Linked DNA regions of Methylacidimicrobium sp. AP8. Each later gene encodes a partner of the first gene's protein in a complex. Links are inferred from orthologs where the notes say so. Each region holds a gene or a part of one and is shown in the gene's direction. Other genes may lie near its edges.

The links.
Region 2: the proteins of MTHMO_RS04170 (region 1) and uvrB are in contact, whole or in part, in a crystal structure (PDB 7EGT), measured with the Thermus thermophilus proteins. The link is inferred for Methylacidimicrobium sp. AP8 from one-to-one orthologs. Residues at the interface, in WP_096412145.1 of Thermus thermophilus: His654, Arg656, Phe657, Gln666, Asp668, Glu669, Lys680, Arg681, Leu682, Ser683, Lys685, Tyr686, Ala687; in WP_096411307.1 of Thermus thermophilus: Glu23, Leu25, Arg26, Asp27, Gly28, Glu29, Arg30, Phe31, Arg55, Glu326, Asp327, Phe328, Glu379, Ser382, Gln383, His398, Gly400, Arg401.

Annotation. Positions count from the first base shown.
Region 1 is NZ_LR797830.1:925,941-929,138, reverse strand. Bases 1-2,887 are described here. They hold MTHMO_RS04170 (ATP-dependent helicase), read left to right. Parts: upstream 1-441; coding sequence 442-2,334; downstream 2,335-2,887. Other genes in these bases: dnaE (DNA polymerase III subunit alpha), read left to right, coding at 2,406-2,887; MTHMO_RS04175 (50S ribosomal protein L11 methyltransferase), read left to right, coding at 1-431. Also shown: more of dnaE, read left to right, coding at 2,888-3,198. UniProt on the Escherichia coli protein: A helicase with DNA-dependent ATPase activity. Unwinds DNA duplexes with 3'-5' polarity. Translocates on single-stranded DNA with 3'-5' polarity. Initiates unwinding more efficiently from a nicked substrate than double-stranded DNA.
Region 2 is NZ_LR797830.1:808,480-811,770, forward strand. The notes cover bases 19-2,998. They hold uvrB (excinuclease ABC subunit UvrB), read left to right. Parts: upstream 19-439; coding sequence 440-2,557; downstream 2,558-2,998. Other genes in these bases: MTHMO_RS03620 (phosphoribosyltransferase), read left to right, coding at 19-334; MTHMO_RS03630 (hypothetical protein), read left to right, coding at 2,578-2,998. In the rest of the region: more of MTHMO_RS03620, read left to right, coding at 1-18; more of MTHMO_RS03630, read left to right, coding at 2,999-3,291. UniProt on the Escherichia coli protein: The UvrABC repair system catalyzes the recognition and processing of DNA lesions. A damage recognition complex composed of 2 UvrA and 2 UvrB subunits scans DNA for abnormalities.

The DNA of each region.
Region 1 (3,198 bases):
TCGGAACCGGAAGCGGCATCCTGGCCCTGGCCGCCCGCCGGCTGGGAGCGGCCCGCATCTGGGCCTTGGATACCGATCCGGCTGCCCTGGAAGTCGCCCGCCGGAACGAGAAAGCCAACTTCCCATCGAGCACCATCCGCTGGATCCAAGCCGATTTGGCCCGTTGGCACGCCCGTCCGCCCTTCGACCGGATCGTCGCCAACCTCTTTCTCATGCCGCTGCTCCAAAGAGCCGGCCGTCTGGCGGCCTGGCTTTCTCCCGACGGTATCCTCCTGGTCAGCGGCCTCCTCCGGGAACAGGCTCCGGAGCTGATTGCGGCTTTCGAAGCAAAGGGCCTCCGCCTGCAAGGGAAAAAACGGAAGGGCAAATGGATGATGCTCCGCTTCGGCGCCTCGCTTCATTGTCAATCGACCGAGCGCCCGTTAGCTTGATCGCCGGACCGTGATCGACTACGAAAAACTCCTCAACGAAGAGCAGCGCCAAGCGGTGACCGCGCCCCCGGGACCGATTCTGGTGGTGGCGGGGGCGGGCAGCGGGAAGACCCGGGCGCTCACCTACCGGGTCGCCTATCTTCTGGACAACGGTGTCGAGCCGTCCCGCATTCTGCTGGCCACCTTCACCAACAAGGCGGCCCGGCAGATGCTCGAACGGGTCGCCCAGCTGATTCCCCACGGGATCGAGGCGATCTGGGGCGGGACCTTCCACCACCTCGCCCACCGGATTCTGCGCCGTCATGCTTCCCTCGCCGGATACGATCCGAGCTTCACGATCCTCGACCGTTCCGACTCGGCGGAGCTTCTCTCCGAATGCTACGACGAGCTCAAGCTCGCCCGCTGCGGGCTTCGTTTCCCGCGGCGCGAAGGAGCGCTAGAGATCTTCGGGCTGGCCGCCAACCGGGAGATCCCGCTGGAGACCCTGATCGCCGAGGAGTTCCCCCACTTCTCCGAACAGACCGACCGGCTCGTCGAGCTTGCCCGCCTCTATCGAAGGCGGAAGCAGAAGGCTTCGGCGGTCGACTACGACGATCTGCTTTCGGAGACCGTCCGGCTGCTGCGGGAACAGGAGACGCTCCGCACCGAATACCAGGACCGCTTCCATCACATTCTGGTCGACGAGTACCAGGACACCAGCCGCCTGCAAGCCGACTTCATCCATCTCTTGGCCTCGGGCCACCGGCAGATCATGGCCGTCGGCGACGACGCGCAATCGATCTATTCCTGGCGCGGCGCCGACATCCGCAACATGCTTTCCTTCCCGGAGCGCTATCCCGGCTCCCGCACCCTCTACCTGCGGGCCAACTATCGCAGCACCCCGGAAATTCTTTCCCTGGCCAACGCGGCGATTGCGGCAAACCGCTTTCAGTTCCCGAAGGAGCTGGCCCCGGTGCGCAAAGGTTTGCGCCTCAAGCCCTTGGTCGTCTGCTGTCCGACGGCCAACGCCCAGGCTTCCTTCGTCGCTTCCCGGATCCAGGAACTGCACCGAGAAGGGATCCCTTGGGAAGAGATCGCGATCCTCTATCGCGCTCATTTCCATGCCCTCGAGATCCAGCTCGAGCTGACCCGGACGGGCATTCCCTTCGAAATCACCAGCGGTCTCCGCTTCTTCGAGCAGGCCCATTTGAAGGATGTTGCCGCCTTCCTGCGGCTGGCCGTCAATCCTCGCGACTCCGTTGCGTTTTCCCGAGTGGTCCGGATGTTTCCGGGCATCGGGGAGAAGACCGCCGGACGCCTTTGGGAAGAGTTTGCCCGCAAGGGCGATCTCGCCTCGGTCGTCCCGCCCAAGTCCTGCGGCACGGCATGGCAGGAGTGGGTCAAGCTCCACCGGGAGATCTCCTCGCCCGAGCTGCGATGCCGGCCCGGGGCGCAGATCGAGAAGGTGATCGAAACCTTCTACCGCACTTACCTCGAATCGCAGCATGCGGATGCCGCGCACCGGCTGGAAGACCTCTCTCAGCTCGTCTCCTTCGCCGCCGGATTCCCGGATACCGAAAGCCTGCTGACCCAGCTCACCCTCCTGACGAACACCGACCGCGCCGCCTCCCGGGAAGGGGTCCAGCTTTCCACCATTCACCAGGCCAAAGGCCTCGAGTGGCAGGCGGTCTTCGTGATCATGCTAGCCGACGGTCTCTTCCCTTCGGGCCGCTCGGCCGAATCCCTCATGGGGGAAGAAGAGGAACGCCGGCTTTTCTACGTGGCGACGACCCGTGCCCGGGACCGCCTCTTCCTCGTCTATCCGCGATACCGGGCGTCCCAATACGGCGAAAACTCGCTCCGCCCTTCCCGCTTTCTTGCGGAAATTCCCCGCGAGCTCTACACCGATCTCCGTCCCGGCTAGCCCGCCCATCGTTCGGCGAAAAAGCGCTTCGGCGATCGCCGTCCGATCGAGTACGTTGAAAAGGACGAGCCATGGCCTCTTCCGATTTTGTTCATCTCCACGTCCATTCCGACTACAGCCTGCTCGACGCCACCTGCCGGATCCCTGGGCTGGCGCTGGCCGCCCGCGAGGCGGGCATGCCGGCGGTCGCCTTGACGGACCATGGCAACCTATTCGGCGCCATCGAATTCTACAAGGCCTGCCGGTCGGCCGGGATCACGCCGATCCTCGGATACGAAGCCTATCTGGCTCGGGAGAGCCGCTTTTCCCGGAAGGGCGGCCGATCCGAAACGAGCCACTTGACCATCCTGGTCCGGAACGAGGAGGGATACCGCAACCTGCTCCGCCTGGCGACCTTCGCCTACTTGGAAGGCTTCTACTACAAGCCGCGCATCGACAAGGAGCTTCTGCGCGAGCACGGCAAAGGGCTGATCGGATTGAGCGGCTGCCTGAAGGGCGAGGTGGCGCAGCACCTGCTCGAGGGGGACCGCGACGGCGCCCGGCGCACGATCGAGACTCTCGCCGCCTGCTTCGAGCCCGGCTGTTTCTACCTCGAAATCCAAAACCACGGGCTTCCCGGGGAGGATATCGTCCGGGCAGGGCTCGCACAGCTCTCCCGCGAGACGGGCCATCCTCTCGTCGCCACCAACGACGTCCACTACCTCCGTAAGGAGGACGCCGCCGCCCACGACGCCCTCCTCTGCATCGGGACCGGCGCCCGCCTGACCGACAGCGATCGCAAGCGGTACGGCGCCGCCGAGTTCTACTTCAAGTCGGCCGAGGAGATGGCCTCGCTCTTCCCCGACCACCCCGAAGCCTTGGCCA
Region 2 (3,291 bases), 120 kb from region 1 along the record:
GGGTATCGACGAGCGAACCATCGCGCAAGTCGCGGAGAGGGAGCGTCGGGAGCTGGAGAGGAGGGAGGCGCTCTTTCGCAAGGGGCTGCCGCCGCTTGCAATCGGAGGCAAGGTCGCCATCTTCGTCGACGACGGCATCGCGACCGGGGCGACGATGCGGGCGGCCGTGGCGGCGGCCCGCAAGCTCGGCCCGCGGGCCGTCATCGCGGCCGCCCCGTCGCGCCCCCTCGGTGGTCGAGGAGATGACCGGGCTTGTCGACGAGTGCTTCGTGCTGCTGACGCCGGCATCCTTTTTCGGCGTAGGACAGTGGTACGAGGAGTTTTCTCAGGTTGAGGACGACGAGGTCTGCGCTCTGCTGCACGAGGCGGCGGCCGCCAGAGCAGCGGAGGCGGGAAGGAGGCGTCCGCAGCCGCCTCCAGAGGAAAGGGGGGCGGACCGGTGAGCACGGAAAAGGCCGGGGGTCTCTTCCGGTTGCGCGCCCCGTATGCTCCCTGCGGCGATCAGCCCCAGGCCATCGAGGCGATCGTCCGCCGGATACAAGAGGGGCAGCGGCACACGACCCTCCTCGGGGTGACCGGATCGGGAAAGACCTTCACGGTCGCCAGCGTCATCGCGCGGCTCGACCGGCCTGCCCTGGTGATCTCGCACAACAAGACGCTCGCCGCCCAGCTCTACAGCGAGCTCAAGCAGTTCTTCCCGGAGGCCGCCGTGGAGTATTTCGTCTCTTACTTCGATTACTACCAGCCGGAAGCCTACATCCCGAGCACCGACACCTACATCGAAAAGGATTCGAGCGTGAACGAAGAGATCGAGCGGTTGCGGCTTTCGACGACGATCTCCCTGCTCTCGCGCCGGGATGTCATCGTGGTCGCCAGCGTCTCCTGCATCTACGGGTTGGGTTCTCCGGAAGACTACGAAGGGCTTGCCTTCGCCCTGGAGGTGGGAATGGAACTGCGCCGGGAGGAGCTTCTGGCGCGCTTGGTCGAGATGCAGTACGAGCGAAACGACGTGGCGCTCTCCCGAGGGCGGTTTCGGGTCCGGGGCGACGTGGTCGAGGTCTGCCACCGCTCGGCGGAGGAAGGCCTGCGGATCGAGTTCCTGGGAGACCGGATCGAGCGGATCAGCGAATTTCAGCTGCTGACCGGCAACGTGCTCACCCGGCTGCGCAAAGAGATGATCTTCCCGGCCCGCCACTTCGTGACCCCGTACGAGAAGATGAAGAAAGCGGTCCAGTCGATCCGGGAGGAGCTCGAGGAGCGGGTGGCCGAGCTCGAATCCCAGGGGAAGCTGCTGGAAGCCCAGCGCCTGCGGCTGCGGACGACGTACGATCTAGAGCTCCTCGAGGAGCTCGGTTTCTGCAGCGGGATCGAAAACTACTCCCGCCACCTGAGCGGCCGCGCCCCCGGCTCGCGCCCCTACACGCTTCTGGATTTCTTCCCGAAGGATTTCCTGACGGTGATCGACGAGTCGCACGTCACGATCCCGCAGATCCAGGGCATGTATGCGGGGGATATGGCCCGGAAGCGGGTACTGGTCGAGCACGGCTTCCGCCTTCCCTCGGCGCTCGACAACCGCCCGCTGAGCTTCGCCGAATTCACCTCGATGGTCGGTCAGACGCTCTACGTTTCGGCGACGCCGGGAGACTACGAGCTCGGCCTCTGCGGCGGAGAAGTGGTGGAGCAGATCATCCGGCCGACCGGCCTCCTGGACCCGGTCGTCGAAGTCCGCCCGCTCCAAGGGCAGATCGACGATGTGATCGAAGAGATCCGCAAGAGGGGTGCGGAAAAGGAGCGGTCCCTGGTGCTGACGCTGACGAAGCAGACGGCGGAAGATCTAGCCGACTATCTGCGCGAGCTCGGCCTGCGCGTCCGCTACCTCCATTCGGAGCTTGACGCGATCGAACGGGTCGAGATCCTCCGCGGGCTCCGCGCGGGCGATTTCGACGTGCTTGTCGGGATCAACCTCCTCCGGGAGGGGCTCGATCTCCCGGAGGTCTCGCTGGTGGCGATTCTCGACGCGGACAAGGAGGGCTATCTGCGTTCGGACAAGTCGTTGATCCAGATCGCCGGAAGGGCTGCGCGCCATATTCATGGGACCGTGCTGCTCTATGCCGAGCGCAAGACTCGAGCAATCGAAAACCTGCTGGAGGTGACCGCCTACCGGAGGAGCAAGCAGATCGCCTACAATCAGGCTCACGGGATCACGCCCCGCAGCGTCCAGCGCGGGGTTCAGGAGAGCTTGCGAGGGCTGCTGCGCGCCGAGGCGCAGGCGGTGGAGCGGTTGCACGGGGACGAATCCCGATTCGATCTCGAAGAGGTGCTCCGGGATCTCCAGCGGGAGATGGTTGAAGCGGCGGCATCGCTCGACTACGAGAAGGCGGCGCTCCTTCGGGATCAAATCGAGGAGCTCCGCCGCCAATCCGGCGTCGCTCCCCTCCGGCCCGCGGGTTCGGGAAGGCGGGGGGGCACGGGTAGGCCCAAGCGGAAGCGGCGTCCCTCCTTCGCCGGGCCGCGGAAGGATCGAGGCGGCTCCGGGAAGCCGGGTTCGGCCGCTTGAGCCGCCCTTTGGGGAAAGGAATGGCGGATCGCCCTCCATCCCGACGCGCAGGGAACGGATCTCGATCCGGAGAGGAGATCCACCGGCCTCTCTATCGATCGCTTTGGTTTTCGCTCGGTGTGCTCGCGGCGCGCTTCCTCCCGAGATCGGCGGCGCGGGGCCTCGGTGCCGGTGCGGCCCTGGCCTTCGCCTTCCTCCGGGGCGGGCATGCGGCCGTGGTGGCCCGCAATTTGCGGCTGATCCGCGGTCGATCCGTCGGGAAGGCCGATTCCCGCAAGGTCTATTTCCGCTTCGGCAAAACGATGGGCGATTACTTCTACCTGGGGACGCGATCCGCCGCCCGGGCGCGGGAGCTCATCGCGGAACGGATCGGCTACGACGGGCTTCTGGCGGCTTACCGGAGCGGGAAGGGAGCCCTCCTGTTGACGGGCCATCTCGGCTTCTTCGAGCTGGGAGGGGTGCTCCTCTCGGGCCTGGGGTTTCCGACCGTGATCCTCACCTTTCCTGAGCCGGACGACGATCTCTCCCGGTGGCGCTCGGCCTATCGGCGCCGCTGGGGGATCGAGACGCTCGAGGTCGGAGAAGACGCCTTTTCTTTCCTCGCCGTCCGTCGGGAGCTTGCCCGGGGGAAATTCGTCGCCGCCCTGGTCGACCGTCCCTCGCCGACAAGCCGCATTTCGGTCCGCCTCCCCCATGGGCGGCTGCCGGTTTCGACCGGAATCCTCTATCTGGCG